2 regions of the Streptomyces sp. NPDC086080 genome follow, and region 2 is predicted to be linked to the other one. Evidence: riboswitches for the same ligand, from Rfam matches in the RefSeq annotation. Region 2 holds a riboswitch; the other holds the start of a gene.
What was found. A riboswitch is a leader RNA that binds a small molecule or an ion and turns the genes downstream of it on or off. The one in region 2 is predicted to bind cyclic di-AMP.

Region 1 (3,633 bases), on a different contig from region 2:
GCGCCGCACTCCCGCAGGGGGGCCAGCACCGACCGCGCCTCCTCCGCGTACCGCACGGTGTCCCGGCGGGCCTGCTCCAGCGCGGGATGGGCGCGCAGCAGCCGCAGCGCCTCGGCGTGCCGGGCTTCGTCGGTGAGGTCGGAGTCGAGCAGCTCGCACAGGGCGATGTCCTCGGCCAGCCCCAGCCGGGCCGCCCGTTCACGCAGTCGCAGTACGGGCAGCGTGGCGATGCCCTCGCGCAGGTCCGTGCCGGGGGTCTTGCCGGACTCGTGGGTGTCGGAGGCGATGTCCAGGACGTCGTCGGCGAGCTGGAAGGCGACGCCGAGCCGCTCACCGTACTGGGTGAGCACGTCGACCACGGTCTCGTCGGCGCCGGACATCATCGCGCCGAAGCGGCAGGAGACGGCGACCAGCGAGCCGGTCTTGCCGCCGAGCACGTCCAGGTAGTGGTCGACCGGGTCGCGGCCGTCCTGCGGCCCCGCGGTCTCCAGGATCTGTCCGGTGACCAGCCGCTCGAACGCCTCGGCCTGCACCCGCACCGCCTCCGGGCCGAGGTCCGCCAGGATGTGCGAGGCCCGCGCGAAGAGGAAGTCCCCGGTGAGGACCGCGACGGAGTTGCCCCAGCGGGTGTTCGCGCTGTCCACCCCGCGCCGCACCTCGGCCTCGTCCATCACGTCGTCGTGGTACAGCGTGGCCAGATGGGTCAGCTCGACCACCACGGCGGAGGGCACCACGCCGGGCGCGTAGGGGTCCCCGAACTGGGCGGCGAGCATCACGAGCAGCGGGCGGAACCGCTTGCCACCGGCCCGCACCAGGTGCTGGGCGGCACCCGTGATGAGGGGGACCTCACTCTTGGTGGCCTCGATCAGCCCTTCCTCGACAGCCGTCATTCCGGCCTGGACATCGGCTTCCAGAGCCTGGTCCCCCACGCTCAGCCCGAACGGCCCGACGACGGTCACGAGGGGTCTCCTGTCTGCTGGTGTCCACTGGCGATTACACGGAATGTCGATAGGTCGCTGCCCTCACTCAAGTCAGCGTATCCGGTCACCTTTCGATCACCACCGGCACCTCGGGTTACCGGCAGGGCGCCACGGGATCAGGAGCGGGGCGCTTCCGATCGACGGCCGACAACGGACATTCCCCTCCTTTCCTGGACGCAAAGACGCCCGGACCATCCTGCCCGGACTCATGCCCGATTTGCCGCAATTGGCCAGTGAATTCCCGTAGGCCTCAAATGCTCCGGCGCCAGGCGATCAGTGAGGTCGGTCACGCGCGACCCACCCCGCCGGCCATCACGCCGCACCGGCGTCCACCCTTCTCCCGGACCGGAGTTGACCCTTGGCACTCGCAAAGGATCAAGCGTCCCAAATCACCCGTTCGAAGATCAAAGGGCCACATGTGTGACGTCTTCACTTGTTCCCGACATCCCCTCTCGCATACGTTCCGGGCCTGCCGGGCGGACGCCGAATCCTGCCACCGCCCGCATCACACCCACCGACGAACTCACGCACGGCAGGAGCGGGGGACCCAGGTAAGTCGCCGGGCCGGGCCATCGCGCCGGAACGGCTAGGGGTGAAGCCATGCCCGCAAGGGCACGGCCGGGCACTCTCCCGCCCGAACCCGACAGCTCACCTCGCAGGCGTAGGAGAGGAACACAGACATGCCCGCTTCCGGTCACTCCCGCCTCGGCCGCCGCCTCGTCCGCTCCCTCGCCGTCGCCGGCACCGGCGTCGCCGTGGTCGCCCTCCCGCTGTTCGGCGCCACCACCGCCGCCGCGGCCACCACGACCCCCGCCACGACCGCCGCCTCCACGACGGCGTACCCGGACAACCTCGACGGCTGGATCCGCGAGTCGCTGGACGTCATGGCGCAGCACGGCATCCCGGGCTCCTACGAGAGCATCCACCGCAACATCATGCGCGAGTCCTCCGGCAACCCGGCCGCCATCAACCTGTGGGACTCCAACGCCGCCGCCGGCACCCCGTCGAAGGGCCTGCTGCAGGTCATCGACCCGACCTTCCAGGCGTACCACGTCCCCGGCACCGCCTTCGACCCGTTCGACCCGGTCGCGAACATCACGGCGGCCTGCAACTACGCCGCCGACCGCTACGGCTCGATCGACAACGTCTTCGGCGCGTACTGAGCCGACCGCTGACGGCCGAGCACGGCCGCACCACCGAACAGTCGCTCGAGGACGACGGCCACGCCGTCGTCCTCGTTCGACGTGGTGACCTCGTCGGCCACCGCCTTCAGCTCGGGGTGCGCGTTCGCCATGGCGACGCCGTGCGCCGCCCAGTCGAACATGGGGATGTCGTTCGGCATGTCACCGAAGGCGACCGTGCGCGCCGGGCTCAGCCCCAGATGCTCGGCGGCCAGCGCGAGCCCGGTCGCCTTGGTCACCCCGCACGGCTGGAGCTCCACGGTCCCCGGGCCCGACATGGTGACCGTCGCCAGTGAACCGACCACCGACCGCGCCGCCGCGGCCAGCGCGTCGTCGGACAGCCGCGGGTGGCGCAGCAGCACCTTGCTGATCGGCCGCTCCCACAGATCGCTCCGCCGCTCGACCCGTACGGCGGGCAGCGTCGGATGCGGCATCAGATAGCCCGGCTCGATCAGCGTCAGCCCGTCGGCCCCGTCCTGATCGACCGCGGCGTACACCTCCCCGACCTCGGCCTCGATCTTGCCGAGAGCCGTCTCGGCCAGTTCCCGGTCCAGCCTGACGGACCACAGCAGCCGGCCCGCGCCGGCGTCGTACACCTGCGCGCCCTGTCCGCACACCGCGAGCCCCGTGCAGCCGAGGTCGTCGAGGAGCGGCCGCACTCTGGGGGCCGGGCGCCCCGTCACCACGAGGTGCTGGGCACCGGTTTGCGCCACCCGCCTCAGAGCGGCGAGGGACCGGTCGGACAGGGTGTCGTCGCCGCGCAGCAGCGTCCCGTCCAGGTCGGTGGCGATGAGCGAGCAATCGGTGGGTGCGGCCATGATCAGAGAATACGGACAACACGACCGTCCGATTCACGGTGCTCGTATCGGCTCGCTTTCGGTGCGATTCCCCTTTCGTAGGCGCCGGGTTCGGACCGGTTCATGACTCTTTCACCGATTGGCGAGAACATCGTCCGCTCTCTACCGTCCGCCCGGGATGGGGCGGTACCTTCCAAGGGTCCAGGGGGGACTTGATCGGGGGGTCAGGTGAGCAGTGGACGCATGCGCGTGCTGAGGCCCGGGGAGCTCGGCGAGGGGGAACGGGAGCGCTGGCGGGAGCTGCGTGCCGCGACGGACGCACCGCGCAGCCCTTTCATGGAACCGGAGTTCACCGCCGCGGTGGGCCGGGTGCGGCCGCGGGCCCGGGTGGCGGTGCTGTACGAAGGGGCCGACCCGATGGGCTTCCTGCCGTACGAGCGGGGCCCGTTGGGGCAGGGCCGGGCGATCGGGCTCGGGGTGTCGGACTGTCAGGGCGCGGTGCTGGCTCCCGGTGTCGCCGTGGACGCCGCCGAGCTGCTGCGGGCGTGCTCGGTGTCGAGCCTCGTCTTCGACAACCTGGAGTCCGGCCAGGAGTTGTTCGTGCCGTACGCGGCCGAGGCGCACACCACCTATGTCATCGACGTGGAGAAGGGCTACGGGACGTACGAGTCCGAG
Region 2 (3,633 bases):
CGGGCGCGGCGCCTGGCCCGGCAGTACGCCCGCCGGTACGGCGGCAAGCCCGCGGCGCGCGCGGTCGCGCAGTACGAGGCCTACGCGACCTCGCTGGCGTTCCTGCGGCACCGGGGCCGACTGGGCAGGGCCGGGACGGATTTCGTGACCCGGGAACGGGAGCTGCTACTGGAGTTGTGGCACCGGCGGGGCGCGGCCCGTCCGGCGCTGGACCACGCGGCCCGTGTCACCGCGCCGCCGGTTCCGGTCGCCGCCGCACCGTGGCCGGCGCACGGGGCGTACGGTCCTCCTTCGCCCGGCCATCCTGCGTACGGCCACCCTGCGCACGGGCAGCCGCCCTACGGGCACCCCTACCCGGCGTACGACCCGAACGCCTACCGCCCCTGACGGGTCCGCGCAGTGCACGACGGTCCGTCAAGAACCGTAAGTTCCCCGGCGGACGACGGGGCTGCCGCGACCGCCCCGGAACACACCTGACCGGCAGCCCTGACGTCGGGGGGGCGTCGTCGGGACTGCCGGGGTCTCAGGGGGCGGCGGGGCTCAGGGGTTGAGGCCCTTGCTCTGCAGCCAGGCCATCGGGTCGATGCCCGAGGAGGAGCCACCGGTGTGGACCTCCAGGTGGAGGTGGGCCCCGGTGGAGTTGCCGGTGGAGCCGACTCGGCCGATCACATCGCCGGTGTTGACCTTCTGGCCCACGCTGACGCTGATGGAGGACTGGTGGGCGTACCAGATCTCGGTGCCGTCGTCGAGGGTCAGCACCGTCTTGTAGCCGTAGGAGCCGTCCCAGCCGGCGGAGGTGATCGTGCCGGTGTGGACCGCCTTGATCAGCGTGCCGCTGGGGGCGGCGAAGTCGAGGCCGGTGTGCTGGCCGGAGGACCAGTAGGCGCCGGACTGACCGAAGGTCGAGGAGATGGTGTACGAGGAGGTCGGCAGCGTGTACTGCGTGGCCAGCTCGGCGAGGCGCTCGGCCTCGGCCTTCTTCGCGGCCTCCTCCTCCGCCTTCTTCTTGGCGGCCTCGGCCTTGGCCTTGGCCTCCTTCTCCGCCTTGGCGGCGGCCTCGGCGGCCTGCTTCTCGGCGGCGGCGACGGCCTCGGCGGCGGCCTTGGTCTCGGCCTGGATCTGCTGCTGCTCGACCTGGGCCATGATCCGGCTGCGCAACGCCTCACCGGCACCGGAGGATCCCTGGTCGGCCTCGTCCTCGGTCATACCGAGGGTGCTGAGGGGGGTGGCCGAACCCTGGGGGGTTTCCTCGTCGGAGATGAGGGAACCCACAGTGGGGAGGTCGGGCATGGAGATCGAGACCGGCGGCTTGCCGGTCTGGGCGGTGGCCATGCCACCGGCACCGACGGCCGCTATGACACCGACACCGAGGACGGTGGAGCTACGGGCGAGCCCTCCCCCGCGCTGCTTGGAGACGCGGTGCCGGCCACGGACCGGGCGAAGGGACTCCGCGGTGGGGTTCCACTCCTCGAAGGGCCCCTCGTCGGCGCGGACCTCACCGTAGGCGAAGGTGTCGCTCGGCTTGAACGGGGCCTCGGGGGCAGGCGGGTTGGACGCCACGTGGGCGTGCTCCTTTCCTTCCTTCTTCGCCTACCGGGTTAGCTGACGGGTTCGGAGCAGGAAGGTCTCCTACGCGCGTACCGAGCCGTGTTGCCACGGCGCTGTCCGCGCGATTCACCCCAATGTGGTGGTTCCCCGGTTCCCTTGCGGGATTCGGCGCGTGCGCACGGAGCCGACTTCTGTGACGGCTGGGACGACCGCGCTGCGTTATCGAACGTTAATAGACGTGAGGGCCGGATTCCAAGCCGTTCCTCTTGATCATTAAGGATTCCCGCGCGGACTTAAGCGCCACGAGTGGTCAAAAACGGGCGAGTTGACTGCACCTCGGACGCGAGGCGATATCTGACGGTTCGTCAGTTGTTATGCGCTGCGGGACGATACGATCACAGCGAGTGAGACGGGCGCCGGACGGCAAAAACACCGAGGACCGGAACCCTTTCGGATTCCGGCCCTCGGCCTTCAGTAGCGGGGACAGGATTTGAACCTGCGACCTCTGGGTTATGAGCCCAGCGAGCTACCGAGCTGCTCCACCCCGCGTCGTTGAGACAAGTGTACGTCATGCGCGGGACACGGCGCACACCCATGACCGGCGCCCGCCGCCGCGCGGGATTCAGCCGTCGAGCAGATGCCCGTTCGGCGCCTTGGCGCGCTCCTCGTACTCCGGCAGGACGACGACGACGGCGCCCCCGTCCGCCAGCACGCCGCTGCCGTCGGCCCCCGCCACGAACGTGTCCGGCTCCCGCCAGGCCGTGACCACCCGCCGTACCCCCACGTCCAGGATCAGCCGGGCACAGGGCGCCGGCCGGGACGCGCGCCGGGCACACGGCTCCAGGCTGGAGTACACGGTGGCGCCGGCCAGACGGGGGTCCGTGGGGTCGGCCTTGGCGAGCGCGGCCTCCTCCGCGTGCACCACCGGGTCCGTGCCCTCCCGGGAGTGCCCGCGCGCCAGCTCCGTACCGTCGGCCGCCACCACCACCGCGCCCACGCTGAACGCCGTCGTCGAGGGCGGGCACTGGGCGGCCAGCTCACAGGCGAGGGCCAGCCAGTGGTGGTCGGCGGCGGAGTCCAGCGCCCCGGTGCCGGGCGCGGTGGGCTCGTAGCGCATGAGCACGACATCACCGATCGGGCGGGTCTCCACAAGACGCAGCCGACCGCCCTGGTAGGACCCGGGTCCGAAGAGGCGGGGGGCGTCCGCGTCGCCGACGAACAGCGGAGCGAGGACCAACTGCACCTCGTCGGCGAGGCCCTGGGTGAGCAACTGGGTGTGGATCTGCCCGCCGCCCTCGACCATCAGCCGCCGCACCCCGCGCACGGCGCGCAGATGCTCCAGCAGCGGCCGCCAGTCGAGTGCGGGGCCGAGCGGGACGACGTCGGCGGCGATACCGAGGGCGCGGGCCCGCTCGGCGCCCTCGCCGGTGGTGTAGAGGATCTTCTCGCCGCCGGTGTGCCAGAACCGCGCCGTCGGGTCGAGGTCGCCGGAGCCGCTGACGGCGACCTTGAGCGGGTACTCGGGCCTGCCCGCCGCGACCCGGGCGGCACGCCGCTCGGGCGAGTTGACCAGCAGCCGGGGATTGTCGGCGCGGATCGTGCCGGCGCCGACCAGGATGGCGTCCACGCCCGCCCGTACCTCGTCGACCCGGTCGAAGTCGGCCGGACCGGACAGCAGCAGCCGGTCCGGGCCGGTGTCGTCCAGGTAGCCGTCGAGGGAGACGGCGGCGGACAGCAGGACGTACGGACGGGGCATCGGCGTACTCCGGGTGACGGTCGGCGGCCGGCCGGGGGAGGGGCGCGGTCGGCCGGGCCGCGGTGCGGCCCGGGCCAAGTCTGACAACCCGCCGGGCGCGCGGGCGCCCCGGTCCCTCGTCGGTCAGGGTTCGATCAGTCCTACGCGGATGGCGTACCGGGTGAGTTCCAGGCGGTCCTTCAGGCCGAGCTTGGCCAGCAGGTTGGCGCGGTGCCGCTCCACCGTCTTGGGGCTGATCACCAGCAGGGTGGCGATCTGCTGCGAGGTGTGGCCCTCGGCGACCAGCTTGAGGATCTCCTCCTCACGGTCGGTGATGGCCTTGGCCGGGA

Region 1: it holds a riboswitch for cyclic di-AMP, as region 2 does, so the genes downstream of both, ACIF9R_RS06230 (transglycosylase SLT domain-containing protein) here and ACIF9R_RS31985 (M23 family metallopeptidase) in region 2, are expected to answer to the same signal.

What each region holds. Positions count from the first base shown of each region.
Region 1 is NZ_JBITRU010000004.1:53,058-56,690, reverse strand. Features, by position in the region: gene ACIF9R_RS06235 (polyprenyl synthetase family protein) at 1-959, opposite strand, end outside; cyclic di-AMP (ydaO/yuaA leader) riboswitch at 1,486-1,655, shown strand; gene ACIF9R_RS06230 (transglycosylase SLT domain-containing protein) at 1,661-2,143, shown strand; gene ACIF9R_RS06225 (HAD family hydrolase) at 2,107-2,979, opposite strand; gene ACIF9R_RS06220 (GNAT family N-acetyltransferase) at 3,202-3,633, shown strand, end outside.
Region 2 is NZ_JBITRU010000037.1:15,259-18,891, forward strand. Features, by position in the region: gene ACIF9R_RS31980 (PrsW family intramembrane metalloprotease) at 1-387, shown strand, start outside; gene ACIF9R_RS31985 (M23 family metallopeptidase) at 541-1,560, opposite strand; cyclic di-AMP (ydaO/yuaA leader) riboswitch at 1,573-1,729, opposite strand; tRNA gene ACIF9R_RS31990 (tRNA-Met) at 2,024-2,097, opposite strand; gene ACIF9R_RS31995 (dihydrofolate reductase family protein) at 2,171-3,304, opposite strand; gene ACIF9R_RS32000 (response regulator) at 3,428-3,633, opposite strand, start outside.